DNA from 4 places in the Oceanicoccus sp. KOV_DT_Chl genome. Region 2 is predicted to be linked to each of the others. Evidence: predicted binding sites of a transcription regulator. Region 2 holds the regulator's gene; each other region holds the start of a gene.

Region 1 (7,506 bases), on a different contig from region 2:
TTCGTCAACAGCAATGGAGCCAAGCTGAACACTGGATTGCTCTGCTACCCACCGAATATAAGATCAAACCAAGCTGGCGCTATTGGCTTGCTCGTAGCTGGCAATTGCAAAACAAACACTTAACTGAAGCTCGCGGCATGCTGATTCAGCTCGCAGCTGAACGCAACTACTACGGCTTTTTAGCCGCGGAAAGCATTAATCAAAAATATGGCTTTAATAACAATTCACTAGTCACAAACTTCGATAGGGCCATTGTTGCTGGCAAAGCAGATATCATACGTGCCCAGCAGTTTTATCAGATGGGCGAACTTATCCCTGCGAGACGCGAATGGTATGCAGCGATTAGTGGACTGAACCAATCACAATTGCTTGCCGCCACTCAAATAGCTCACCAATGGGGCTGGCACCAGCAGGCGATAAATACCACTATCAAAGCAGGACACTGGGATGATTTGGCCATTCGCTTCCCGTTAGCTTATCGCAGTAATATGCTGGATTCAGCAAAATTAACTACGATTCGCCCTGAATGGCTTTACGCCATTGCCAGACAAGAGAGCGCCTTCGCCAGTGATGCTTATTCCTCGGTCGGTGCTCGAGGCCTACTGCAGCTACGCCCAAGTACAGCAAAAAATGTTGCTCGAAAAATTGGCATTCCATTCAAAAAACAAGATTTATTTATCGCAGAAAATAACATCACACTCGGTAGTAATTATTTAAAAGAATTACTAGAGGTTTTTTCCGGCAATCATATTTTAGCAACCGCCGCCTATAATGCCGGGCCGCATCGGGTTAAAAAATGGCTGAACAACCAGTCATCTGCACTGCCCTATGACATCTGGATTGAAACCCTGCCATTTCATGAAACTCGCAATTATGTACAAAACGTACTTGCGTTTTCAATTATCTATGGTCATCGCCTGGGCATTACCACTTCATTAACTGGCGATACTCCCCTTCTCATCGGTCGTGACCAATAAGCGCTAGCCACTGCCTAGTCGCACCTCAACATAAACAGTTAGCTCGTAACGGTTTATGTCAAAAAAAAGACGCCCAGCCTAACCTATCCTTTCCCGAATTCGGTCCTGAATAGTTTTAGCCAAGGTATCCGGTTGGAACTTTGATAAGAAACCGTTACAACCTACTTTTTCTGCCATGGCATTATTAAAAGCACCGCTCAACGAAGTATGCAGTACCACATGCAAATCCTTTAAAGCCGGATCACTACGAATTTCTGTGGTTAACCGATAGCCATCCATTTCAGGCATTTCTGCGTCGGTAATAACCATCAACAATTTTTTATTAACATCAATACCTTCATCGCGCCACTTGCGTAAAAGTGTCAGCGCTTTTAAACCATCGGTCTCCACCAATACGTTCAGACCTAATTGCTGTAAAGTACTTCTTGCCTGCTCTATTGCAATATTGGAATCATCGACCAACAACACTTCCATGCCCCGCGCATGAGCCAACAAATCTTCGTCTTTAACTTCTTCAGAAATTTCAGTGTTAAAAGACACCACCTGCGATAACACTTTTTCTACATCTATAATCTCAACGATCTTTCCTTCAATACGAGTAATCGCTGTAAGGAAATGACTGCGACCTGACGCTGCAGGCGGCGGCATAATTTCATCCCAATTTAAATTTACAATGCGATCAACACCACCTACCAAAAACGCCTGCACCGAGCGATTATATTCAGTCACAATAATATTGGCTGCTTCGTTTTGCTCAATAGGCGTACGACCGATAGCACTGCTCAAATCAATCACAGGAATTGTCAATCCACGAACGCTGGTGACACCAACCACCACAGGATTACTTTGCGGCAACATATTCAGCTTCGGCATTTGCTGAACTTCCTGCACTTTAAAAACATTAATCGCAAACAACTGTGAACCACGTAACCGAAACGTTAGTAATTCCAGCCGGTTTTCACCCACTAATTTTGTGCGTTGATCAACGCTATCCAGAATACTTGCCATACCTATATCTCATTTACTTCTGACTAAAGATTAGTCGCTACAGCACATGTATTTGCTGCCACCGTTGAATATCGTCACTTTAGTGTAGCTTAAATTAGACCGCACTACTGTCAAATAAAAATTACTTGCGCAACAACCACTTACAAAGGTTTAATAACGACAGAATTAACTATTTCTTTAACCTTTAACAGATTAGCAGGGCGACATTTTGGCCGAAGACTGCATGGACACTCATTACCCTATACCATTAGTGGACATAGGGCCAACCTGACCAATAACAGCTTCCAGCACGATATTGATCAGGTGATTAAACGAGCCTCACAAGCTGGCGTCGCACAAATAATCGTTACTGGCACCAACATTGAAGAAAGCCATGCCGCCGCGGCACTGGCAACACAATACCCACAGCAATTATTTTCCACCGCAGGCATCCATCCGCATGACGCTAAAAGTTTTCATCATGAGAGCTGTCAGCAGCTAGCAGACATTGCCGTCCAACCGGTCGTTCGCGCTATCGGGGAATGTGGGCTCGACTACAATCGCATGTTTTCCACCAAACCACAGCAAATTGCAGCATTTGAATCCCAAATCGAACTAGCAGCCCAATTGCAACTCCCTTTATTTCTACATGAGCGTGATGCGCATCAGGCCCAACTCGAAATACTTAAACACTACCGCGATCAAATATCAGCCGCTGTTATCCATTGCTTCACCGGCGAAAAGAGACAAGCCTTTAATTATCTGGATCTGGATTTTTCTATTGGTATTACCGGCTGGATTTGTGACGAGCGCCGAGGCCAGCATCTGCATGAATTCATTGCCGACATCCCTATCAATTATTTGATGATTGAAACGGATGCGCCCTATCTAATGCCGCGAGTCAAACCTAAACCCGAACTACCTTCAAGCCGCAGAAATGAGCCCTGCACACTGCCATTGGTATTATCCGAAATTGCTCGACACCACCATTACAGCCTTGAAGATATTGCCCGGCACACCACAGACAATGCAATCAACTTCTTTAGGCTAAAAGAATGATCATCGTAAAAAATCAACAAAGGCCTGCTGATCGAAGGGCCAGCCAATTTCAGCGCCCGAATCTTCACGTAGAATGACTGGAATTCTTACCCCGTAACGAGCCATCAACAGGTCCGACTCAGAAATATCAACTTCAGTAATTAGATACTCACCCTGTATTAGCGGCATGATAATCGCCAACGCCTGCTCACAGAGGTGGCAGCCCACCGTGCTATATAAAATAAGATTTTTCATACACTAATTATTAGAGGTATATACCAGCACAGCAACAACATTTAAGCAGCCATTAGTCGACTACATCGGTGATAGACAAAGATACTATAATGTTATCCAGCCTTAAACGCCTACATCTAGCTGAGCTAATTGATTGGAGAGCAAATTAGACAATAACTGTTTGGGCTCAGCGAAAGTTTTCGCTTGCTCCATCATTTGCAACAGCTCTTCGACCATAGCTCGCAAGCCATCAGTGCTGGCACTGATAATTTGATCCATACTGGCAACATTAGAGCCCTCTGCAGTCGTCGCAAAACTTTCAACCATACTGACACTGGTGCTCCGGGAAAGATCAAGAGACATCGCCGAGAACTCACTGGCGTCCATCTCAAACGCCATTGCCAACTCAACTGCCTTATTGAAGTCACCATTAAAAAATTCATCAGACAAAGAAGAGACATCACTTAGCAACTGACTCAAGGCTTCTCTTTCGCCTGCGTCTAATTGGCCATTCACACTGACACTAAATTGATTTGAAGTGCTGGTTTCACGGGAATAAGATAAGCCAACACCCTGACTACCACCCAAGCTACCCCTTACCAGCGCCGCACTTTCATTTGCCGCAGCTGAAGCACTGAAGGTTAACTGGATAATATCACCATCCTGAGTTTGCAAGCTTAGCGAGACGGCACCATTGCTTCGATAAGACTCCGCATAGCTTAGCGCCTGATTTCGAATACTATTATCGCCACCAGCGACTGCGCGGCTTTGATTATAACTGGACTGCTCAAAACTTTGCTGCTGATAAGCGGTAACCACTTTTGAACGTGCCGGTGTTTTTGCTGGCTCCGGTAAAACGATATCAGAATTTGGTAAATACTCCTGTTTCAGCGCCGCCAAGCCATCCATTACTAGCTGTTCTGTGACATCGATTCCCGCTGCAATAGTGTCGTCCAGCATGGAAAAACCTTCGAGAATTTCCTTGGCTTCACCTAAGCCCTGTTTGAATCCTTTAAGCGCAGCATTGAATGCCTGCTCTAGACGCTCGGTGCTAGCGCCATCTGCCGCCAGACCTTTTATTTGATTGCCAATAAACCCCAAAATAGTCTCAGCACTTTGCGCTGGCGTTGGTCGTCGATCAGCTGGAATTACCTCATAGCCTGCAGCAGACGCCGGAGACTGCTGCGAACCGCTGGCTAAACCGCGACCTCGATCTGATAAGTAGACGGAATCACCACGAGATGACTGGGCTTGACCGTCAGCATCAGGCTTGGCGGGTAATTGGGAAGGAAATTTTCCCGATAAGGGAGATTTGATAAGCGACGAAATATCCATGGCTACACCTGCTTTAATACTTGGAAAGCGATCAATAACGCTATCGGCAGTGTAATCGATATCTTGAGTAATAATTAGCCACTAATAACAAATAAAACAGCCCGGTGATAACCGGGCTGCAAGGAAGGAAATCCAGACTTACAAATCGTAGCCGCTCTCATTATGAGAAATGACATCAAGCCCCTGGGTCTCTTCATCATCAGCGACCCGCAAGCCAACCAGGGAGCGCACAACGATCAACAGAATATAGGTAACTACCGCGGTATAGGCAAAGGTAGCGCCAATACCAATTAACTGAACGACCAGCTGCTTGCTAATAGTCATGCCTTCCGCCAAACCTTGACCACTGAACAAGCCCAGCTCAGAACTAGCGAAAATACCTGCCATAAATGTTCCCAAAATGCCGCCAACGCCGTGAACAGGAAATACATCCAGCGAATCATCAATCTTTAACTTTTGTTTCAAGGTCAGGGTCGCGTAGAAACACACAATACCGGCCGTAATCCCTATTACCAGTGCGCCCGCAGGGCCCACATAGCCCGAAGCGGGGGTAATCGTACCCAAACCAGCCACCATGCCAGTTACCGCACCAAGAGCACTGGGCTTACCGTATTTCACCCACTCAATACACAGCCAGGTAAAGGCGCCAGCAGAGGCGGACAAGTGGGTCACCATCATCGCCATACCGGCACTGCCATTTGCTGCCAAAGCACTACCCGCATTAAAACCGAACCAGCCCACCCAGAGCATACCGGCGCCAGTAATCGTCATAGTCATATTGTGTGGCGGCATCGCAGTCTCACCAAAACCTTTGCGATTCCCAAGTACCAGCGCCGAGACTAGCGCAGCAACACCAGCCGTGATATGCACTACTGTACCGCCAGCAAAATCCAACAATCCCATTTCAGTTAACCAGCCACCGCCCCACACCCAATGAGTGATTGGTGCATATACAGCCAATAGCCACAGGGCCGAGAACAGCACCACAGCGGAAAACTTCATTCGCTCAGCAAACCCGCCTACTATCAACGCGGGGGTAATAATGGCAAAGGTCATTTGAAACATGATAAATACGGTTTCCGGGATATCACCACTCAGTGAGTCAAGGGTTACGCCAGCCAAAAACATCTTGGATAGACCACCACTAAAAGCACCACCTTCACTGAAGGCTATACTATAGCCTGCGACAAACCATAAAATGGAAGCGATGCAGGCGATAGTAAAACACTGCATCAGCACGCTCAGGACGTTTTTAGATCGAACCAGGCCACCATAAAATAAAGCCAGGCCTGGCAGGGTCATAAACAGCACAAGGGCAGTTGATGTTAGTATCCAACCGGTATTGGCACCGCTGAGCGCATCATCAGCACGGGCAACCATCGGTAAAATTAATAAACTAATAAGCACAGCAAAGTGCCTGGACATGAATCCCATTCTCTCCCCCATTAGTTAGCTGAAAAATATAATACTTATTATTATATCAATAGCTTACATTATTTAATTAATGCTAAATCTAGAATTATGGCGCGAGACTTTTATTTGCAGCGAAGCCTTTCAAAGCACCATGTCGGGGCATTATATAGCGAACACCTTAAGAAGCAATCCACGCGTGAGGGCAATGCGCAATTATTCAATAGCCAAGCCAATATTCGTCACCTCCTGCTCGCCTAGACTGGCTTTCAAGACGGCCACTACCTCCGCCCTGCCACGATGGGCATTAACCGCGATTAATGCCAACAACGCCTCAACGAAAGAGAGCTCTGAGTGTATCAGCGGATGATCCTGAACCGCGTCACCGACAGCTTCGATATAGCCCTGGATAGTGGCCATCGACAAATCAGCAATTGCCTCAATCTCACTCAAGTCCCAGCGCTCGCAAGCACCCAATAAAGTCGCCATAGCAACAGTTGCATCCAAAGCAGGCCAAACCCCATATATATCATATTGCTCAGGATCCGGAGTGATGATTTCCAGCTTGTCTAGCTGCTTCTGGAAATCAATACGCTGATTTTTTCCTCCGACAAACTCCCAGACCAAATTGAGCATATTGCTAAATAAGGCCGCATCCCCGCACCTGTCAGCTCACAAAACAACCGATAGTTGCCCCCATACGGGAAACCAACACCACCCCGAAGGCCAATGACTGCCACTCCTCCAGACTTTCCAATTCATCGTATTGCTTCAAATCTTCCCCCAAACCTTTAATCAGGCTGTCAATGATCTAAAAGTCGCTACCGTCCACACAATAGAACCAATAAACTACAGCGAACACTGCAAATAAATATATCTGAACTATACTAGCTTACTGAAATTATTAGGTTTTTTTGAGCTGGTCAGCATCAATTTCAATGCACTCATGTCTTGGCCAACAACAATATGAACAAGCAGTGACTTATGACCCTTACAAAAATTGATGTTATCAAAATCTATAAACAAAAAACCGCATTAGTTATTGATGACTTTCCGGATATGCGCGGCTCCATTAGGCGCATGCTGGATAATTTCGGCATGATTCGGGTGGATACCGCCTCTAACGGGGAAGAAGCCATCCTTAAATGCGAAGAAAACCCCTATGACATCATCCTTGCTGACTACAATTTAGGAGACAATAAAAACGGCCAACAAATTCTGGAAGAACTGCGCTTCAAAAATATCCTTCAAAATAAAACTATTTATATGATGATCACTGCCGAAACCACCAAAGATATGGTCTTCGGTGCCCTCGAGTATCAACCGGACGACTACCTCACCAAACCCTTCACTCAAGGGGTTTTACAAAAAAGACTGGATCGGCTGGTACTGGAAAAAGAGTCCCTGTATGAAATTAATAACGCCATGGATACTCTGGATTTTGATCGCGCAATTGAACTCTGCCAGGAAAGAATTGAGCTGCATGACAAATATGAACAGCGCTGCTACAAAATTATGGGCAGCT
Region 2 (7,506 bases):
CATTAAGCTGTGTGATTTTGGTTTTCACCACATCCATACCAACCCCGCGACCCGATACATCTGAAATCTCGGTTTTGGTAGAAAAGCCGGCATGAAAATAATATTAAAACATTCGGTATCACTTAAACGAGCAGCGGCGTCCTCATCAAACAAGCCTTTTTCGATGGCTTTATTTCGCAACATATCCGGATCCATACCGCCGCCGTCATCAGTAATTGACAACAAGATATGGTCACCCTCTTGCTCAGCCGCGAGGATAATTTTACCTATTCTAGGTTTACCCGCTTTCTCTCGTACATCAGGCATTTCTATACCGTGGTCAACCGAGTTGCGCACCAGGTGAACCAGAGGATCAGCTAACGCTTCAACCAGGTTTTTATCCAGATCGGTTTCTTCACCCAGCATTTCCAGCGAAATTTCTTTCTTCAAACTGCGAGCCAAATCCCGTACTACTCGAGGAAAACGACCAAACACTTTTTTGATGGGTTGCATCCGCGTTTCATAACTGCAGTTTGCAAATCAGCCGTCACCACATCTAAATTAGATACGGCTTTAGTCATTACTTCATCACCACTCTTGGCACCTAAGCGCACCAATCGATTACGGACCAATACCAGCTCGCCCACCATGTTCATGATGTCGTCAAGACGCTGGGTATCTACCCGCACCGTGGCCTCAGCGGCAGGACTTTCTTTAGCTGCCGGGGGCTTAGCTGCTGGAGGTGCTTTAGCTGGCGGCGCAGAGGGTTTCTTTTCTTCTGCAGCGGCCGGCTTTGGTGTTGGGGGCGGAGGTGGTGGGGGCGGAGGCGGCGCACTGGCCGGGGGGGTTGAGTATCACCACCGATATCGGTAGGCCCTTGTCCTTCTCCATGTAGCTGGTCTAGTAAAGCCTCAAACTCATCATCATTGATAACATCATCGCCGCCTGCAGCAGCTGGCGCCGGTTTATTGTCAGCAGCAGGTTTAGCGGTACTAGCTCCTGGCGCACCGGAGCCATGTAATTCGTTCAGTAATGCTTCGAATTCATCTTCCGTTATTTCATCATTATTTGAACTAGCGGCGGCCGGAGGTGGTGTAGGCTGCGACGCTGTCGCCCCGCTGTGCTGCCCTTTACCATGAATATTATCCAGTAACGCCTCAAATTCATCATCGCTAATTTCATCGGAGTCACTGCTGGCTGCAGGGGTTGCTGCCGCAGCCGGAGCCTCTGCAGGATCTGCGATCGCATTGAGGAACTGTTCAAACTCGGCATCAGTGATGTCACCGCCTGGCTCTGGCTCTGCAGCTGGCACTTCTTCAGCTGCATCTACTGGCGCTTCAGCCGTACCTGCAGCATCTTCTGCAACGACTAATGCACCTAAACGTTCCAGCAATTCCGGATCTGCTGGCGAGGGCGCATTACCGCCTTGCACTTCTGCAAACATTTCATTAACGGCATCCAGCGCTTGCAGCACCACATCCATTAACTCAGGCGTAACGCTACGCTTACCGGTACGTAAAAAATCAAATAGATTTTCAGTGATGTGACAGCAATCCACCAGTGCAGTGAGCTGCAGAAAACCCGCACCACCCTTAACGGTATGAAATCCACGGAATATAGCATTGAGTAAACCGACATCATCAGGACGTTGTTCCAGGTCGACCAACTGTTCAGACAATTGCTCCAGAATTTCACCGGCCTCAACCAGAAAATCCTGCAGTATTTCTTCGTCTTCACCGAACATTAATTACTCCCCAGTAACCACTCGCAATGCTAGCTAACAAACGTCTTAGTCGAATCGTCTAAAAACCCAGGCTCGATAACAAATCATCCACATCATCCTGTCCTGACACCACATCATTGCGCTGTTCCGCATTAATCTGTGGCCCCTCTGCAGTTACATCTTTACTTTCAGCTGACACATCTTCCGTTTTGGCAACTTCGGCTTTCCTAACAATTCCGGTTAATTCTTCTACTTGCCCAGCCACTCGCATCAACTCGACCAGACGCTCCTCAACCTCCTGTACCAAGCTAATAACTTTTTTGATCACCTGGCCAGTTAAGTCCTGAAAATCCTGCGCCAACAGAATCGTATTCAACTTGTCACTAAGCTGAGTCGATGAATCTGTTGAGAATGCTAAATATTCATCAATACGCCGGTATAAATCCCGAAACTCTTCAGGGTCCATCTCGCGACGCAGTAAACGCCCCCAATCCTCGCGTAAAGCCACAGCCTTATCGCCAATTGCAGACGCCAGCGGAATCCCCTCCTCCACCATGTCCATAGTCTTATCGGCAGAACTCTGCGTAAGATTAATGACATAATCGAGACGATCCTGGGCATTGGTCATTTTTGACTCGACATCACCCGCGGCATCACTCTCGCTAGTATTTGGAATCTCAGGTGCGCCAATATCGAAATTAACGATGGCCTCATGTAAACCACGAGTTAATTTACCTACTTCGCGGTAAATATTACGGTCGCGAGCCTCATTGAGGTCCTCTATCGCACTAGAAGCACCGGTGAAGTCCCCGGCCTCTAAGCGATCGACTAGCGTGCGGGCCCGGCCTTTCAGCTCATCCCACACCCCGTCGAGTTCGGTGCCTTTGTCTTTTCCCAACATGGAATTGTTTTACCTTGCGTCAGTGACTTAGCGGTTACGGCTGTTACCCAGCCTGACTAACCCTGAACCCGCTCGAAAATCTTATCGATCTTTTCTTTTAATACGGCTGCGGTAAATGGCTTCACTACATAGCCGTTAACGCCTGCTTGAGCAGCTTCAACAATTTGATCGCGCTTGGCTTCAGCAGTTACCATCAAAATAGGCATGTTCTTCAATCGCTCATCAGCACGAACCGCTTTCAATAAATCGATACCGGTCATGCCCGGCATATTCCAGTCAGTGACCAGAAAATCAAAATTGCCATTTTGCAGCATCGGCAATGCAGTGACACCGTCATCTGCTTCCGATGTATTGGTAAAACCCAAATCACGCAATAGGTTTTTGATAATTCGCCGCATTGTTGAAAAATCGTCAACAATGAGAATTTTCATATCTTTGTTCAAAGCTACCTCCAGAGAATTTCAGGCTTTGACGTATAAAGTGACGTACCTATCCAGTCTAGCCCCTGCTGTGGGGGTATCCAGTAGATAACGGCTTTTATAGCAATTTTTATCGAGATTTTCATAGAAAAATTATGTATTTATCTCATTAAGTTAAAGCTTATCGGCCAATGGCAAAAAAACTGTATAGATTGCGCTCAGCGGCAAGCGAGAATGGTTTACTCAGAAGGCGGGTTAGATTGCCAGTCGACCAACCGACTTCGCAATCGCAAGGCGGCCTGACTATGGATTTGGCTAACACGGGATTCACTCACCCCCAACACCAAGCCTATTTCTTTGAGGTTCAATTCTTCATCGTAGTACAAAGCTAACACCAACCGCTCACGCTCCGGTAAGGTAGCAATAGCTGCCGCCAAACCCCTGCGTAAAGCGTCACTTTGGATACCGTCCAACGGATCTGCTGCGGAGCTGGGTAGTTGCTCTTCAGGACGATCATCACCACTGATTAACTCGTCATAACTAAACAACTTACTCGAGGCTGAATCTTTAATAATGCTGTAGTACTCATCCAGCTCTACGCCTAACTCAGCTGCCACCTCATTATCACTGGCATCACGACCAAAACGCGATTCAACAGTACGAATAGCCTCCGAAACCCGACGCGAATTTCGGTGCACCGACCGCGGTGCCCAATCACCACGCCTGACATCATCAATCATGGCACCACGAATACGAATCCCGGCATAGGTTTCGAAGCTGGCTCCTTTGGACACGTCGTAATTGCGAGCAGCTTCCATCAAACCAATCAATCCAGCCTGCACCAGATCTTCAACCAAAACACTAGAGGGCATTCTCGCCAACAGATGATGAGCGATTCGTTTGACCAGTGGTGCGTAGCGCTCCACCATGTCTTCCATCGATGGTTTATCGACGTCGTTATACATTGCCACCCCTTCAGACAAGGACATTATTGATGTCCTGCTGCACCCTCTACCAAACGCTCGACAAAAAACTCGAGATGCCCGCGCGGAGTAGAAGGCAACGGCCAAAGATCCACTTTTTCAGCCAGTTGTTTATATGCCAGAGCAGCCTTGCTACGGGGAGAAAGTTCGACAACTGGCTTTTGGCGCTGAACCGCCTTACGTACCGCTTCATCGAAAGGAATATTGCCAACGTACTGTAAGGTCACATCGAGAAAACGGTCAGTCACTTGCGTCAGCTTATTAAAAAGATTGCGCCCCTCTTGGGTAGTGCGCGTCATATTGGCAACCACTCGAAAGCGATCAACGCCGTAATCCTTGTTCAGTAATTTAATCAGCGCATAGGCATCGGTAATGGATGATGGTTCATCGCAAACCACCACTAAAATTTCCTGGGAAGCACGAACAAAACTTACCACCGAATCGGAAATACCGGCAGCGGTGTCAATCACCAGCACATCAATCTGATTACTAATTTCACTGAAGGCATGAATTAAACCCGCATGCTCCATTGCCCCCAACATGGTCATGCGCTGAGTGCCTGATGACGCCGGAATAATTCTAATGCCACCCGGCCCAGTCAACATAATGTCATTGAGGGAGCAATGACCCGCCAGCACATCTTCAAGATTTTGCTTGGGCCGCAAGCCTAATAGCACATCTATATTCGCCAAACCTAAATCCGCATCCATCAAAGCAACGCGGCGACCCATCCCAGCCAAACACACACTCAAGTTGATGGAGACATTGGTTTTGCCAACTCCCCCTTTGCCGCCGGTAACTGCAATAACTTGAACGGGATGAGAACTCATTTGTTGGATATGCTCCTATGATTACAGCTGCGGTTTTTCATTTTGATATTATTTTGTTAGCTGGTTTTTTTGTAGCCAGCACACAGTCCGAATTTATAACGTAAAGGCTCAGCCTATCGGTATTGCTAGAAGTAAAAAACTGTTTAACCATAACTACTTCAGCCACCAACTTAACAACTTACTTCATCTAGCCATGAGTCAGCAAGTAGTATAAATACTTAACTCCTTAACAGCCATCAAAAACAGCGGAATGATGATAACAGAGCATTAGATCATGGCCAGAGGCTAACCTTTCGCGCCACCACATACTAAACGGCTATTGCAACAACCGTTTAATAGCTCAAAAACTCTCAGAACTCCAGCTTTCCACTCACTCAACAACAACTACCCATTCGCACTCAAACGCTGTGCCGAAACTTTAGTGTGCCCTAAACCCGCCAATTCCTCGGCCATTGTTTCATCATCGGTAGTCACCTGCTTGGCTAGCTCGATGGCGGTACGCACCAACTGATTTGACACTCCGCAACTGATATCATCAGGAATCGCCTGCCCGGCAGTGCTATACGCCACCGTTAGTGATTGTTCAACCGCTAAACTAATCGCCTCACCCAAACTGGCAGCCTCATCCAGCTTGGTTAGTACGCAGTGATCAAGGCTATCAGTTTTGTAAGTATGGTATGCCGCTCTGATGACCTCAACCTGACTAGTAGTGGGCAATACCAATACCGTCCGTAAACGGCCACCCAGTTCATTGAGCGTATGCATTTGTTTACGTAAGCGCGGGTCCTGTCTATTTAATCCAGCAGTATCCACTAGCACCAGTTTCTTATGCCGCAACGAATGCAGCACCCGCTCCAGACTATTATTCTTATCGACTATCTTTACTGGCAGATTCAAAATCCGCCCAAACGTCCGCAACTGTTCATGTGCTGCAATGCGCATGGTATCAGTCGTTACCAAGGCAACATTTTCAGCACCATGCTTCAATACATAACGGGCAGCGAGCTTACCAATAGTAGTGGTTTTACCGGCACCGGTCGGACCGACAAAGGCAAATACCCCGCCCTGATCGACCAAATCATTACTTTCAACCTGTAATTGCTGGCACAGATCGGCCATCATCGCCTGCCACACCTGCACCGATTGCACAGCATTCCCAGTCTGCAATTGGGCTTTTGCCAATAAGCTGTCAGCCAGCGACGCACTAATACCCATGCGCTTTAGTCGTTTCCAGATTCCTGCACGCTCAGGCTGCTGCTGACTGTAGTTACCCCAAGCCATGGTAGATAGCTGCTGCTCAAGCAAATCACGCATTGCCTGAAGCTCAAACCGCATCTGAATTAACTCTTCATCGCGCACCGGGACTGCTGACATATCCGCTGCGGCTGGCGCTACCGACTCAGGGGTTACTGCTTGCAGCTCCACTTTATCGACATCCAGCTCCAGCCGCGCAGCTAATTGCTGTTCCGCATAGGACTGCAGACCAGCATCGGCTAGCGCGGCTTCCTTTACTGCCGCAGGATTAACCGCTGCCTCTATCTGCTGACGATTCTTTTCTGCCATCGCTGCCGCCAGCGCCTTCGCTCTTTCTTTGGCTTGATGTTGCATCAAGTCCAGTCCCAGCTCTAACTTGCTCGGCGGGCGCTGGCGCGACTCCGCATCGGCAGCAGCCTGACTGGCACGCATTGCTTGCTCAAAGGGATTATCACTCACCGAATGCGAACTTTCTGGCTCAGGGATATCGGCAGGATCAATCGCCGTCAACAACTCCACCCCATCCGGCACCCGCTTATTCGAGAGAATCACTGCTTCCGGCCCCATCTCTTCGCGGACCATTTCCAGTGCCAAACGCATATTGGCTGCAACGAAACGTTTTACTTGCATGACTCAAACCTCGTAGCCAGTTATTGGCGTGTTATTAAACTGCTCTCACTATTGAGATGACTAACCCACAGTACTTTCAATGGTGATCTGCTTGTCATCCGGAATCTCACCGTAAGACAGCACCTGCATGTCCACCGAGCTATACCTGATAAATTTGACCATCACCGCGCGCAGTGGCGCCGATACCAGTAACACTGCTGGCTTACCGGCCAACTCCTGGCGCTGGGTGGCATCGCGCAGCGCCACTTGAATCTTCTCAGCCAAGCCCGGCTCCAACACAATATCGTCAGTAATGCCATTTTGCTGGGAGTTTTGTAATGACTTAAGCAATAACTGTTCCATTGCTGGATCCAGCGCTATTGCCGGTAATACATCCTCATTACCGTAGATACTCTGGATAATAGTACGCCGCAGCGCCACCCTGACCGCTCCGGTTAAGGCGACGATATCTTGACTCTTATGGGCATTGGCAGAAACCGCTTCGGCGATGGTGCGCAGATCCCTAATCGGTACCTGCTCCATCAATAAGTTTTTCAACACAGCCAGCATCACATTCATGGATACGGTGTCAGGCACCAGGTTCTCAACCAATTTAGGCGCATGCTTGGCCAACATATCCAGCATTTGCTGAACTTCATCGTGCCCCAATAATTCATGAGTATGTTTTAACAGCAACTGATTGATGTGGGTTGCCACTACGGTGCTGGCATCCACAACGGTATAGCCCAGAGTTTGCGCCTGATCTTTCATACCGGGGTCTATCCATAATGCCTCTAATCCAAAGGCA
Region 3 (7,506 bases), on a different contig from region 2:
CCTGAGAATCGATGTAGCGAATATTCACCTTGGTACGAGTAGTAATGCCAGCATGCAACAAAGCTTCATTCAAGGATTTGTAAGCATCAATTAATTCCATGTACTTGCCGACCATGGCGATGGTCACTTCCTTATCAGGATTTAATGCGCCATCTATTACCCGATCCCATTCTGACAAATCGGCGGCAGCACACTCCAGACTAAACCGCTCAACAATAATGTCGTCCAAACCACGCTGCTTCAGTGCCCCCGGAATACGGTAAATGCTATCGGCATCCTGTAGCGGGATAACTGCCCGCAGCTCAACGTTAGTAAAGGAAGATATTTTCTTTAACGAGCCTTCGTCAATTTCATGATCAGAACGGCATAGCAGTATATCCGGCTGCAAACCGATGGAACGCAACTCTTTAACGGAGTGTTGAGTAGGCTTGGTTTTGGTCTCACCGGCAGTGGCAATATAGGGCACCAGTGTCAGGTGCATTAGCATGGCGCGAGTAGGACCCAGATCAACTTTCAACTGGCGAGCGGCTTCAAAGAATGGCAAGCCTTCTATATCACCAATGGTGCCGCCAATTTCGACAATCGCCACATCCGCATCACCGGCACCTTCGATAACGCGGCGCTTAATTTCATCAGTAATATGGGGGATAACCTGAACGGTGCCCCCTAAATAGTCACCCCTACGCTCTTTGCGCAGTACTGTTTCATACACTCGGCCAGTGGTGAAGTTGTTGCGCTTACCCATTTTGGTACGGATAAAGCGCTCATAGTGGCCTAAATCCAAATCGGTCTCTGCACCATCTTCGGTGACAAAAACCTCACCATGCTGAAAGGGGCTCATGGTACCTGGATCGACATTAATATAAGGATCCAGCTTTAGCATGGTCACCTTTAAACCGCGAGCCTCAAGGATTGCGGCCAACGAAGCTGATGCAATACCTTTACCCAAAGACGATACAACGCCGCCGGTGACGAAGATAAATCGAGTCGCCATGAAAAACTGTCTCTTGTATGTATGTTGATGTAGCTACTTGTGTAACAACAATGCCTGAAAAATGATCGATGACATGGTTATTAAGAGGGGGCTAAAAACCAAGATATTATCGGCTTTGCAGACCGCCCTGAGATGGGACGCCAGTTTAACAGGGTTACTCTGTCGGCTCAATCATTGAATAATCTGAAGCCACTTTAAGGCAGCACATCTTCTTCCACTAGCCGAAGGGTGCGCCGATAGCTACTGATAATACTGCCAGCGCTTAACCCTCATGCAGAATTCCCTGCCATCCTCATGCTGCGGTTTCATTTCTGAGTGCCAATCTTCCAAAATAAACAACATGAATTTAGCTTGATCATCATCCTGTTTAGCGGCGCTGAGATCAGCCAACAATTTCTGTTTCATTTCGGTGTAAGTTGGCAAGTCTGGCTCATCCACCAGCTGCTGATAAACATACTGGTAACGCGCGCAAAAATGTTCATTGTCAGACTCGCAAGCCACAAGCAACAACATAACTAGCACTATAATGCTGCCCCTGAAACAACGCTTGAATATTATTGTCAAACACCCTCCTACTTAAATCGACTTGCAAACACTACAATGGGTAACTGTAAAACCAGCGTCTATAATGCTCGCTAATAAAACATTGCGACTGCACTATAGGCCGGACTAGCAACTCCGCGCAAGCCATTACCCGCCCTCAATAACAGAGGATATTATGAGTCATACCCCTATGGACGTTCGACAAGTAGAATACCTATACCGCAGCAACGGCGCGCGCTTACTTGACAATGTTTCCGAAGATTTCCATCGCCGCTTGCGGGATAAGTTGCTGACCAAGGGCTACCCCGGCTTGAGACTCTCTTTTGCGGCCATACTCGGTCACATGTCCTTTAGCGGGACGAGATTGATAGATATTGCCGAGTTCAATGGCATGACCAAACAAGCGATCAGCCAAATCGCCAATGAGATAGAAAGCTTAGGCTATATCAAACGAATCCCCGACCCTCACGATGGCCGAGCCAAAAATGTGGTATTCACCGAGCTGGGTATTGAAATGATTCAAGCGTCAATCGACGCGGTGAATGAAGTTACAGAGGAATATGCCGCTCTTATTGGTCACGAAAAAATGCAGCAGCTGGACAGCATATTAAGCGAACTATCCGATAAGCTAGCGCCACAACCGATATAAACCAAGTATTAAAAGCCACTAACGATTCCGCAGAACATAAGCAGCTGTAATCAATGGATGACGACCGATAGTTTTTTCAATTGAATAAATAAAGACTAGGCCAATAAACTCAACACAGCCTGTGGCTGGGCATTGGCTTGTGAAAGCACGGAAAAGGCTGCTTGCTGAATAATTTGGCTTTTTGCCAACTGACCAGTTTCCTTCGCGTAATCAGCATCCAACACTCTGGAGCGACTGGAGGTCACGTTTTCAGCCGTGCTGGTTAAATTATTGATAGTACTTTGCAAACGGTTCTGCACTGCCCCCATATCCGCCCTGGTAGTGCTTATATAAGAAATAGCGTCATCGATAATGCTAATAGCCGCATTGGCATCAGAACTGACATCGATATCAGCAATACCCAGCGTGTCAGCACTGGCCCCCCCAACGGAAGCGGTAATAGTCTCATTCGCTTGCGCACCGATTTGGTATTCAACTTCTGTAGCAATCAGCGTTGAGTCAGTGTTGTAATTGACCGTAACATTGTCAATTGGCTGATCCTCAAAAGCCAACACATTGGGAAGAATGGACGTTGCGGTGAGTTCGGCGCCACCGGAAGCATCCAGACCACCAATCGCACCGGTGTCGTCATTAGACAGATTCATCGCTGCAAGAAACGTTTCACCATCACCGCCACCGGCTTTAAAGTTGGTTTCAAAATCTGACAAGCCGCTATAGCTGGTTCTGTTGGCAATGGCGGTGTCCAGAGTACTACCGCCTTTGAGGTCAGTCATAATATCGATAATGCCGTTACCACCGTTATTATTGATAATATCCTCATGCATGAATGCGACGGCGACATACCCGGCTGCGTAAGTTCCAGTCACATCGTTGTCATTTAGTTTGGCCACTAATTCGTCTCTGGTATCGCCGTCACCACTATCAGTGAGGCTGGCCAAAGCGGTGGTGACCCGCTCATCAGCACCGTGTATAAATTCAGCAGTCCCTTCTAAAAACCAGCTTCCCACACTGCCATTAAGGGTTTCTGCGCGCACACTATTGGCATCAAACTCTCGATACATCATGGCATGAACCATTTCATGAGCAATGATCCGGTCATTATAGACCGGTCCGGTGCCGCCATCAGGTAAATTAGGTGGGGTAAAACTATCGATATTAATAGACAGGGTTTGGGACTGTAAAACACCGCTTACGGTACCACTAATGATAGCGGCCGCGTACGACTCGCCGGAAGTAAATTCAACCTCCAGATCCACACTGCTGGATGATGAATCCAGGCCATAGTAGGTACTAACTCGCTCTGCTGCTTCCCGCAACCAGTAATTCTTCAAACCCGTCACAATCTCTTGTTGATCTTCATCGACAATCGACCCGGATACGCCAGCAAACAGTTTTTGGCTACCAAAACTCGTCGTCTCCGCTACCCGATCAATTTCTGCTATCAGTTGGGCCACTTCCTTTTGAATATTGGCTTTATCCTGGCTTGATAAAGCACCGTCATTAGCCGCCTGAATAGAGAGCTCACGCATCCGCTGCAAGTTGTTAGTCACCTCATTAAACGCCCCTTCCGCCACCTGCAAAAACGAAATAGCATCATTGGCATTGCGGGCCGCCTGATCAAGGCCGCGAATCTGCGAGGTAAAACGATCGGCTATAGCCAAGCCAGCTGCGTCATCTTTGGCACTATTAATACGCAAACCAGAGCTCAACCGCTGCAAACTGGTAGCCAGCGCAGTGCTATTGCCATTCAGCTGCCGCTGGGCATTTAACGAGCTAATGTTGGTATTGATGACTAACGCCAAGGCGCAACTTCCCCTAATCAGAGTTCTACTAGTTATCTAACGGCCAAGACGGGGATAACTTTAACGCGAATGAAGCCAAACGGATTAAAAAATAACAGCCAAAACAACAGCTTACGATCTAGAGTTTGCTCGATAGATAAAACCAATGGATATAAAACGCTTCTTTTAACCACCGTAGCCAGTAACCAGGGGAATAATTCATTACCGGTTCCGCCGCTACCAGATGAATCCGCATAGCTAATGCACTCGCCATCAGACTCAACCTGGGCAAGTGGTAGCGATTCGATACCAGCACCAGCTTTTGCTCGGCAGTCACCAATGCCCGCAGCTGCCATAAATTTTCCAGGCTGTGCTTAGAGCGTTGTTCCAAAGTTATCTGTGAGGATGGCACGCCTTGTTTCTCTAACCAATTTTTCCCCGCCTGCGCCTCCGTTATGGTCGCCGCATTACGGCTACCTCCTAGCAAATAAATCTCGGCGGAATGCTGCTGCCAGAGCTGCCAACAGTGTTGTAAGCGTAAAGAGAAATCGTCATCGACTAAATCATTTTTTAATTGCTTGCCAGGCACAACATAAGCAAACTCACCAGTGATCTCGCAGCCATTTGGCGCTTGACTCGCCCGCCGCAAAGTCCACCACAACACTAAAATATAAGAAGCACCTAACGAACCAACAATTACAATAGCTGTCAGTAATAAAGTGCTAACGGGATGCGGCCCTACTCGACTCTTCGATATCATCGATTGTTAGTTATTATCATTTATGCGGTTAGCGGGTTAGTGGACATAGTCTAATATACACAGTATATCCCTCAGGATAACAGTGCTAGTCTATCAGCAGACCATAATCCTAAAAACTATTTGGAATTTACTCATGAATAATAAAAACCTGCTCGGTATAGGAGCAGTGGTATTAGTGCTTGCACTCATTGGTCTAGGGGCTTTTCTCTCCAAAGATAAAACCGAAAGCACCGCTGCCGCTCCCGAGATGTCTAAGCCAGAAGCCGTAATCCGTAATTTACCAGAGCCAACTCCCGCCTATGTGCCTGAACAGGACTGGCCAAAACCAGAGCCAATGGCTGAACTCAACCAACCTGAAATAAAAATCGTAACCCCGCCAACTGCTCTGGAAAACAGTGATCCGCAGTTTCTATTAGCCGCTGCCGATTTAGCGCCAGAATTAAGTCAATGGCTATTACCTGACGAACAGATCCGCAAATGGGTACTGGCACTGGATCTTATGGCCGAAGGCAAATTACCTAAACGCTATCGCCCTGTCGACTACCCTATGGACAAATTTGCAGTCGAGCCAATGGGACTGGATACCGTGGCTGCTGAGGACAACCAGCAGCGGATGACTTCACTGATTGACACAATCACTGCGATCAAGCCCGCGCAAGCCGCAAGCTATTATCGCGCATGGCTACCCATTATTGAAAAAGCCTACGATGAACAAGGTAAAAACAACAGCGTCGACCAACGCCTGCGCCAAGCTATCAGCCAAGTCCTCGCAGTTGATTCGCTAGAGCAGCCCGCCGCCCTGATTCGCCCCAGCGTACTCTATAAATTCGAGGACCCTGTACTGGAAGATGCCAGCGATATAGAAAAGCTGCTGTGGCGCATGGGCCCTGAAAACGCTGAAAAGCTGCAAAATTTTTTGCGGGATCTACGCGCAGAATTATATCAATAGGCCCATCCATCTCACTCACCGGTCACCGGCAACTGTGTCGCTGACCGAATTGCCTCCCCTTGCTCCAGACCTTGCAGAATCTTAATTTTCTGCAGCCTCTAAAAGCCATAGAATAAGCATCATCAAATACCAATAAAGATGGATTAACTATGACTGCCAACGCTATTCACAACCCGCCTTTACTCGCTGACCTGATCATCGACGGTCTAAACCGCTATGACGATAGACCCTGCTTACACCTGGGGGAAACCATAGCCAGCTATCGAGAAGTCCGTGAACAGACCAGCCGCTTTGTGCAAGTCCTCCAGTCCAAAGGCCTGGGGCCAGGCTCCCGTGTTGCCATCGTCTCTGGTAACCGTCCTGAAGTCCTTTACAACCTGGCGGCCATGCAAATAACCGGTTGCTGCGGCACCACACTGCACCCTATGGGATCATTGGATGATCACGCCTATGTCTTGGGGGACGCAGAAGTCGAAACTCTGGTCTACGACGCCAGCTTGTTTGATCAACGCGCACAGGAATTAAAAGCCCTGCTGCCAGGCTTGAAAAACCTGTTAGGTTTTGGCCCGACTGAGGCTGGCGATGATTACACCGCGCTTGCTGCCAACTATGACCCTAAACCCTTGGTTGCCCCCGCAGTAGACCCTGATGATGTTGGCGCTATTGTCTACACAGGCGGCACCACCGGCAAACCCAAGGGGATATTACAAACCTACCGGTCAGCAGCGTATATGACCATGATACAAATGCTGGAATGGGATTGGCCTGAAGAGTTGCGGATGATGATAGCGACGCCGCTCTCACATGCAGCTGCTGCCTTTTTTGTCCCCACTTTACAAAAAGGGGGATGTATCTATGTGCCAGCGGGTTTCGACCCTGAATTGATTTTCACAATGATCGAAGAACATAAAATTACCGCTACCATGCTGGTACCGGTAATGATTTATTATTTAATGGATCACCCTAGGGCAGCTACTGCTGACATGTCCAGCATGGAAACTATTTTCTATGGCGCATCACCGATGAGCCCAGCCCGCCTCAAAGAAGCAATAGAAAAATGGGGACCTATCTTCTATCAATTTTATGGCCAATCAGAAGCCCCCATGGTGTTAGTCAATATGAAACGCGCCGACCACGATCTCAATAAACCTGGCCGTCTCAGCGCCTGTGGTAAACCCACGCCGTGGATTACTTTTGCGTTGCTGGACGACAAAGGCGAACCGGTCGCCGCCGGGGAGCCTGGTGAGATTTGTGTGCGCGGCCCACTGGTAATGAAAGAATATTACAAACTTCCCGAGCAAACAGCAGAAGCAATGACAGGAGGCTGGATGCATACCGGCGACGTTGGCCGCTTCGACGAGGATGGTTTTTTATATATCGTTGACCGCACTAAAGACATGATCGTTACCGGCGGATTCAATGTTTTCCCAAGAGAAGTAGAAGATATCATTGCCGAGCATGAAGCAGTAGCTCAGGTTGCAGTAATCGGTGTCCCTAGCGAACAATGGGGCGAGGAAGTAAAAGCAGTAGTGGTCTTGCGGCCTGATGCGGAGGCTTCAGAGGAACTGAGTGCAAGCATCATTGCCGCAGTAAAAAACGCAAAAGGTTCAGTCCAGGCGCCTAAATCAATCGACTACGCAGCAGCTATTCCTGTCACGGCAGTAGGTAAACCTGACAAAAAAGTACTGCGGCAGCAGTATTGGGAAGGCCATGAACGTGCTGTTTGATAGCATGGTGCTATCTATCAAAAAATGACCACAGTGTAGATAGCGGTCTACCAACCGCTATCTAACAATAACACTGTGCATTTAATCAAACCCTGCACACCAA
Region 4 (7,506 bases), on a different contig from region 2:
AACTCAGGCAATAGCCGGTCTTTAAAAATAGTAAACGGGTGAGAATCGCGAAACCATAATGTTTCATTGGTGGTCATCGCATCAACCACAGCTTCTTTCAAACTGCGTTGAGAAATCTGTTGCATGCACTGCACCAGCTCAGTCAGGCTAGCTATCTGTTTCTCAGCCATTAATTTATTCAGTCGGCTGGAAACCAGGTACTGTTTATTTTCTCCGAGAATAATGCCGCAAGCATCCTCAAGAAAATCTCGAAATATTTTGTAATCTGCTGGTGAACTAGCAACCATTGGCGGCCCTGAATCAGATGATCGAATGCTGGTCTAAACTATCGAAATTTAGACTTCTAAAACCCATTGAATTGACTGACCCGAGTAGTAGCGACAGTAAATTTAAACTTAGTTGTCCAGACTATAACCGGACCCCTCAAGCGGGCGCTAATCTATCATTATTAACTTACGGCTGATATAGGTAAATCAGCCTATATTCAGCCGATTAACCACCAACGGCTTTAATTCGATCGGTTACCATTGTGGCTAACTGATCGGGATTAAATTTCGCTAAAAAATTATCCGCGCCGACTTTTTTCACCATCGCCTGATTAAACACACCACTAAGCGATGTGTGTAAAACCACATGTAAATTAGCTAGGCGTGGATCGCTTCTAACAGCAGCGGTTAAAGTGTAGCCATCCATCTCGGGCATTTCGATATCGGATATCATGACTAAAAATTTCTCGGCGACATTTTCACCGGCGTCGGCTAACTCCAATAAATAATTCAATGCCTGACGACCATCATTCAATAGTGTGGTTTCTACACCTACTGTTTCTACACAGCGTTTGATCTGTTTACGGGCGATACCTGAGTCATCCACAATAAGTACGTGCATAGCCGCCGCGGCCTGAGTAGCTTCCTCCGTTAAAATATCCTCAGATATTTCTTCATGCATCGGTGAAACTTCCGATAAGATTTTTTCTACATCGATTATTTCAACCATCTTTCCGTCAACTTCCGTCACCGCGGTTAAATAGTGCTCAGTGCCTGAACCCTTGGGTGGTGGATGAATATCCCCCCAGTTCATATTGATAATACGCTCAACCCCTTGCACCAGAAAACCCTGTGTAGCGCTATTGTATTCAGTGATAATGACAAAGCGATTTTCGATATCGTCTAACGCCTGCTGACCGGTAGCCAGGCTCAAATCCAAGATTGAAATAGTGCCACCACGAATGTGGGCAATACCTCTAACGACAGGGCTACTCTGGGGCATCATGGTGAGCTTGGGACACTGCAAAACCTCTTTAACCTTAAAGACGTTAATCCCGTATATTTGCTCGCCTGCCAACCTGAACAATAACAACTCAAGGCGGTTTTCACCCACCAACTGAGTTCGTTGATTCACGCTCTCAAGAACGCCCGCCATAGCTATCTCCTAAATCAATTCATATCTGTGGCAACGGCAAAGCCGCCACAGCGAACTAGTCATTACCTAACCCACAGCCTGCAATACCTATACTGGGCATAGTTATTGCTTTGATTAACTACCAGATAGATAACCGACAGTTTATCGTCGCCATGACCCGATATTAGTCTATCGGCACCAGACAGTAACTATTTAATCATAAACACTTAAAGTGCAAGCAGCGCACGGTGCTAAGCCGTACCGCCAACTACTTAGAGCATAGGTCAAGATAATGAGAGTTCGTAGTTTTTTACTACTTTTAAGCCTTTCGCTAAGCCTATTTGGCCCACAGGCCTCTGCAGCCGTGGGCAGTAAAACTATTGAAGATCGTGCCGACCAGTTTTTGCAGCTCCACATCGTGGAACTACAAGCCTTCTACGATGATGCGGTGCGTATTGAGTATCAAATAAATCCACTGGATCCACGTCTGGCGATGGCTGACTGCCCTAGCCCCCTTGACGCTAAACTAAAGTCACGCAACACGATAGGTAACATAAACCTGAAGATCAGCTGCCCCGATGGTCGGCCATGGTCCCTATACATTCAAGCCAAAGTGAGCTTATTCCGCTCGGTTGTCACGGCCGTAATGCCAGTACCCAGAGGTGCCCGCATTAGCGCAGAACATGTAGAAATGCGCGAAGTCGATACCAGCCGATTGAATGGCAGCTATTTCATCAGTCTTGACGAAGTGCTGAATATGGAAGCCAGCCGTAATCTGCGAGCCGACAACGTCGTTATCGCCAGTTACATCAATCCACCACTTGTCGTCAAAAAGGGCGAAATGGTGCAAATGACCGCTCAAAGCAGCGGTTTAATGGTGAAAATTTCTGGTGAAGCGCTGATGGACGGTTATTTAGGGCAACAAATTAGTGTACGAAACAATCAATCAAAACGTGTGGTTGAAGCAAAAGTCAGTGCCCCCGGGCAGGTAACCATCAATATGTAAATAGCCCCTTTGAGCGCTCTAGAGCAGCCATTGAAAGCACTAGTTGAAAGCTGAAATATGCTAAAGTTAGCAGCGGCTTTGCCGATACATACACTGATCGTTCTGAAATTTGCCTAACGGTGCTTGTCACCACACTAATGGATGTAAAAAATGGTTAGAGATATCAACGGCTTAGGAGGTTTTTCCGGCCCCCAAGCGAAAACTGAACAAAGCGGTAAAAATACCGCTAAGCCCACTGAATCCAGCACCCCTGGCAGTGAATCAGTCGCCCCTGCTGCAGACGATGTGCAACTCAGCAGCGAAGCGAAATCACTGCAAAGCCTGGCGGATAAGGTGAACAGCCTGCCCGAGGTCAATATCGAGCGTGCCGAGAAAATCAAGGCCATGCTGGAACGCGGTGAATATCAGGTGGATGACCTGGTGTTAGCCGACAAAATTTTAAGTTCAGACGCGCTCTTTGGCAAATAGAGCGCCCTGAACGATTAGTAAGTACAAACCAACTTACTGATCAACAGCATTACAGAACAGCACCATCCACTAGAAATAGATGAGCGATCAGAGGTAGACAGCTATGGCCCCATATCAAGCACTATGGTCCGAACTTGAAGACACCTTCAAACTGGACCTACCCACCACCACGCAATTACTGGAAGTCTTACAGCAGGAACGTGCCTCGCTGGAACAGCGTGATTACGACTTATTCCAAAAGCTGATCGGCCAAAAGCAGCAGCTACTTAAGCAGCTGGAAAGCCACTCCCAGACCAGACAAAAACTGCTACTTGAGGCCGGCTTTATTGATGAAAGCAGCACCTTGGATGCCGCCGAAGAACATGCACCACTGGTAGCCAAAGCCTGGCGCAAACTGGGCGAACAATGGTCACAATGCCAGGAGCTCAATGAAGTCAATGAGCGCATCGCCAAGCGCACCCGTTTAGTGGTCGGCCAAATTCTGGACTTATTACGCGGCAATACTCACCAGCCCAAGCTGTACACTAATAAAGGGATGCCCAAAACCGCAGCACTGGCCGCAGTATCACCAGCGCCTGAATCACCCCGCCAGCTAATAAACAGGTATTGGCATAAGCCAATGTCTGTTTTATGCGTTAACACGTCTTTTCTCGATCATCTCAATCCCTTATAGTCATGCGTTCAACCAGCTGTACAGACCTCGACTATGCCCGCTCAGTTTTGCTCCCTCACACCCGTTCATAAACTATCAATTTATCTGTGCCTCTGCTGCGTACTGGCTAGCTGTGGGGTGGCGGTGGAAGTAGTAGCACACCAGCCACTCCACCAGTACCAGTCAGCAATGTAGTGGCAGATATCAGTTTGTCACGCACCGAACAAGCGGCTATTGCGGAAATCACTTTTGACGGCAGCGCCTCACAAGTAACCGGCACCACCGACGGCCAACCCGTTATTGAAAGCTACCAGTGGAATTTTGGCGATGGCAGCACCGCTACTGGCGCTGTGGTTACCCACACTTATGATATCGAGAACTTACAGCCCTACACTGCCACGCTGATAGTCACCGACAGCTCCGGGGATACCGACACTGCCAGTGTCGCCACTACTTTTTCTGTCGGCGGGACTATCAACGCCGCCAGCAATACCGTTGTTGACATTGACGTCAACGACCCATCGCGACAGAGCAAAGCCCAGCTAGGCTTGTTATTTGAAACCAACAACCTGGGTGACGTACCACAGCCACTGCCCAATCCGGTGGTACTCAATGGTTTTGCAAACGCGTCCCAGCGTCAGAATCACTTGATGGTAGCAATTACCAAAGTGAGATTGATGAGGACGATATCTATTCCGTCTACTTAACTGCCGGTCAGTTTGTTTCATTACAAATTGCTGACTTCAATCCCGCTGATGATGAAGAAAATGACCTTGATTTATTCCTACTCGAAAACGACCTCGACATCGTAGCAAGCTCCACTTCATATACTGAATTTGAATCCGTCAGCGCTCCTGCTGATGGTGAATACCTTATTGCCGTCAACGCCTATGCCGGCATCAGCAAATACATTTTAGCAATCGGCAACAGCTCATTGGCCTCTGGCAGAGCAGCCTACGGCCAACCAGCCAACATTATTCCCGGCCAAGCCATTGTCAAAATGAAACCATCTAACACCGTCGCTAAGGCGAATAACGTTGCTAATGGTGCAACCGCTGCCGCCACTCAAAACCGCCCTAGCCTGTTAACGTTTGCTACCGAGACCAACGCCGTTAGCGCCAGCTACAACAACCAAGCAAGCAGCCCTCCATTTCAACAAAAAAATCAAGCACTGCTAGCCACACTGAAAAAAATCAAACAACTTAACCGCCAAAGTGATGTGGAATACGCCGAGCCCAATTACCGTGTCAGCGCGTTTCGCACCCCCAATGATCCTCTCTACCCAATCCAGTGGCATTACCCGCAAATCAATCTACCTCAAGCATGGGACATCACCACCGGCACACCAGCAACCGGCAATGTTATAGTCGCGATTGTTGATACCGGCGTGGTACTGGATCATGACGATTTAGCTGGCCAACTGGTCAGTGGTTACGACTTTATTCGCAGTACCACTGCCAGCAATGATGGTAACGGTATTGATAACGACCCGAACGACCCCGGTGATGGCGATGGCAGTGTTCCTGATTCCTGGCATGGCACCCATGTTGCCGGCACAGTTGCCGCAGCCAGCAATAACAATCGCGGTGTTAGCGGGGTAGCTTGGGGGCAAAGCTTATGCCTATCCGGGTGCTGGGCCAAGGTGGTGGTAGCAGCTATGACGTCATCCAAGGGGTTCGCTATGCTGCCGGCCTCAGTAACGATAGTAATACTTTGCCAGCACAAGCAGCCAGCATCATTAACCTGAGTCTTGGCGGCAGCGGTTTAGCCAATCCGAGCAGAACTTATATAATCAATTAAATAGCGCAGGTATTATTGTTATTGCCGCCGCGGGCAATGAAAGCACGGCAACCCCCAATTACCCGCCAGCTATGACAATGTCATTTCAGTCAGCGCGGTTGACCCTAATAATAATCTCGCGCCTTACTCCAACTTTGGCAGTTTTATTGATGTTGCCGCACCCGGTGGCGATGCCAGTATTGACCGCAATGGTGACGGTAATAAAGATGGCATTTTGAGCACCTTTATAAATAGCAGCGGCAACGATGGCTACGCACTCTATGAAGGCACGTCAATGGCTGCTCCGCATGTCAGCGGTGTTGCCGCATTAATGAAAGCAGTACACCCAAATCTCAGCAGCGCAGAATTTATCAGCAGCCTGCAGAATGGCCAGCTGAGCACGGATATCGGCAGCAGCGGTCGAGATAACTCATTTGGCTATGGTCTTATTGACGCACTGAAGTCTGTGCAACAGGCGCAATTACTTGCTGGCGGTAGCGCCACAGGTAGCCTGTTAGCGTCACCCAACCGCATTGATTTTGGCAGCACCAGTAACTCTCGGGAACTCAGCCTGGAAGGTATTGGGAGCAACCCTCCTGCTATCGTAAGTGTTAGCGAATCACTACCCTGGCTGACCATCACTGACCTTGGAGGAGACAACTATCAACTTACCGTAAACCGCAGCGGCTTTGGTGATGCCACCTACAGCGGCAATATTGAATTTTCACTGGATAACGCTACAGAACTCAACATCCCGGTGGCCATGACCGTTCAAACCAGCGGCACTATCAGTTCTGATGCAGGCTTTCTCTATGTGTTATTACTCGATGCCGATAACTATGACTTTGTTGCGCAACTGAATGTCGATGTTAGTGATGGCGAATACGAATACAACTTCAATAACATTCCCTACGGCGAGTACGTGGTAGTTGCCGGTTCGGACATTGATAATGATAGTTTTATTTGCGGCGTAGGTGAAAGTTGTGGCAGCTACCCAACCAATGACCAACCGTTGCGCATTCTGGTAGACGGCAGTAAAGAGAGCCTGAATTTTCTGGCATCGCTTGTTTCCAATGTGGTCAGCAATGCCAGCAATACCGATGAATCTGAAAACCGGCCGCTCGCATTCCAGCGCAAAGTACAAGTGCAGCCAATTAACAGCAAAAAGTTTTGATAACACCGCCACTCAATTACTTTAAGCCAGCAGGAGCGATATCTACCGTTAATGCTGGCATCGTTTTTTGCAGTTGTAGAAAATCTTCGGGGCGGTCAATGTCCGACATTGATGGTAACTCACAATAACTCAACCCCAATGCCCTTATCCGGTCAAGCGTTTGCGCTAACACCTGATCACCTCCCCAGCTGATGCCCTGAAATAACGAAGGGGACGGTGCTTTCATTGCCAACAAAACATAGCCGCCATCATTGGCCGGCCCCACCACCACATCATAATTATCCAGCGCAGCAAAAGCCGCAAACAGCGTTTGTTGATTAAGGCTGGGGCAATCTGTACCTACTACTATGACCTTATCAGCACGCTCTAACGTATTCGTTAAGGCATGTGATAACCGTGCCCCCAAATCCTCACCCTGCTGATAAAATAATTCTCCCGAAAAGTCTTCACACATCTGTGACCAGCACGCATGAGCACTGCCCACCCACAACTCCAGCTGCCAGCGTTCAGTGAGTGATAACTGTTGCAAACAATGTTGAATTAAGCGCTCATGCAAGCGCGCAGACTGGGCTGCACTCAACAGCGGCTGCAAGCGAGTTTTGACCTGCCCGGCTACTGGCGCTTTAGCAAACACCAATAAACGCTGTCTCCCCCATTCAGCGACCATAATAATATTTCACTAATCGCTGCGGGCTAATCCCTAAAAAATAGCCCAATCGTAACTGCCACATCAATAACACCGTAGCCAAAAGACCGTGCTGCTCCCAGCGGCGACTAGAGGTCATCACTGCCGCCGGCCATACCAAGGGCTTGGCTATTTTTTTACTGCGCTTACTTATCGCCACATCTTCCATCAATGGAATATCATCATAGCCATTGATCGCTTGAAAAAAATCACGCCTGAAAAACAAACATTGATCGCCGGTAGCAACGGCTGTCAATCGCGAACGACAATTCATCGCGCGCTCGATAATACGTAAGCCCAAAGCGTGGCCACTTAATGCAATAGCAAAAAAACCCCACGGC

Evidence for each region. Region 2 encodes FliA, which starts transcription of late flagellar genes. Its sites were predicted from a motif close to TAAAGTTATNNNNNNNNCGGCCGATANCC; they were not measured.
Region 1: a site for FliA is predicted at 2,137-2,165, ahead of UNITIG_RS03610 (chemotaxis protein CheV). Genes of this name have one in related genera too.
Region 3: a site for FliA is predicted at 4,023-4,051, ahead of UNITIG_RS05445 (flagellinolysin). Genes of this name have one in related genera too.
Region 4: a site for FliA is predicted at 2,469-2,497, ahead of flgM (flagellar biosynthesis anti-sigma factor FlgM). Genes of this name have one in related genera too.

Annotation. Positions count from the first base shown of each region.
Region 1 is NZ_FQLF01000001.1:774,704-782,209, reverse strand. It holds gene UNITIG_RS03615 (transglycosylase SLT domain-containing protein) at 1-977, shown strand, start outside; gene UNITIG_RS03610 (chemotaxis protein CheV) at 1,056-1,985, opposite strand; gene UNITIG_RS03605 (TatD family hydrolase) at 2,289-3,023, shown strand; gene UNITIG_RS03600 (glutaredoxin family protein) at 3,024-3,257, opposite strand; gene UNITIG_RS03595 (DUF5610 domain-containing protein) at 3,360-4,571, opposite strand; gene UNITIG_RS03590 (ammonium transporter) at 4,710-5,996, opposite strand; partial or broken gene UNITIG_RS03585 (DUF416 family protein) at 6,198-6,632, opposite strand; gene UNITIG_RS03580 (tetratricopeptide repeat-containing response regulator) at 6,966-7,506, shown strand, end outside.
Region 2 is NZ_FQLF01000007.1:190,765-198,270, forward strand. It holds partial or broken gene UNITIG_RS25270 (chemotaxis protein CheA) at 1-1,723, opposite strand, end outside; gene UNITIG_RS22090 (protein phosphatase CheZ) at 1,782-2,603, opposite strand; gene cheY (chemotaxis response regulator CheY) at 2,660-3,046, opposite strand; gene UNITIG_RS22100 (RNA polymerase sigma factor FliA) at 3,262-3,987, opposite strand; gene UNITIG_RS22105 (MinD/ParA family protein) at 4,011-4,835, opposite strand; gene flhF (flagellar biosynthesis protein FlhF) at 5,220-6,719, opposite strand; gene flhA (flagellar biosynthesis protein FlhA) at 6,780-7,506, opposite strand, start outside.
Region 3 is NZ_FQLF01000002.1:390,526-398,031, forward strand. It holds gene UNITIG_RS05430 (CTP synthase) at 1-994, opposite strand, end outside; gene UNITIG_RS05435 (hypothetical protein) at 1,235-1,507, opposite strand; gene UNITIG_RS05440 (MarR family winged helix-turn-helix transcriptional regulator) at 1,713-2,186, shown strand; gene UNITIG_RS05445 (flagellinolysin) at 2,282-3,988, opposite strand; gene UNITIG_RS05450 (YdcF family protein) at 4,107-4,727, opposite strand; gene UNITIG_RS05455 (DUF3014 domain-containing protein) at 4,861-5,676, shown strand; gene UNITIG_RS05460 (AMP-binding protein) at 5,826-7,403, shown strand.
Region 4 is NZ_FQLF01000005.1:442,247-449,752, forward strand. It holds gene UNITIG_RS25340 (CheR family methyltransferase) at 1-287, opposite strand, end outside; gene UNITIG_RS19425 (chemotaxis protein CheV) at 493-1,422, opposite strand; gene flgA (flagellar basal body P-ring formation chaperone FlgA) at 1,694-2,407, shown strand; gene flgM (flagellar biosynthesis anti-sigma factor FlgM) at 2,558-2,875, shown strand; gene UNITIG_RS19440 (flagella synthesis protein FlgN) at 2,979-3,548, shown strand; gene UNITIG_RS19445 (PKD domain-containing protein) at 3,722-4,234, shown strand; partial or broken gene UNITIG_RS25210 (S8 family serine peptidase) at 4,528-5,327, shown strand; gene UNITIG_RS25215 (S8 family serine peptidase) at 5,410-6,480, shown strand; gene UNITIG_RS19460 (TIGR04282 family arsenosugar biosynthesis glycosyltransferase) at 6,497-7,147, opposite strand; gene UNITIG_RS19465 (TIGR04283 family arsenosugar biosynthesis glycosyltransferase) at 7,137-7,506, opposite strand, start outside.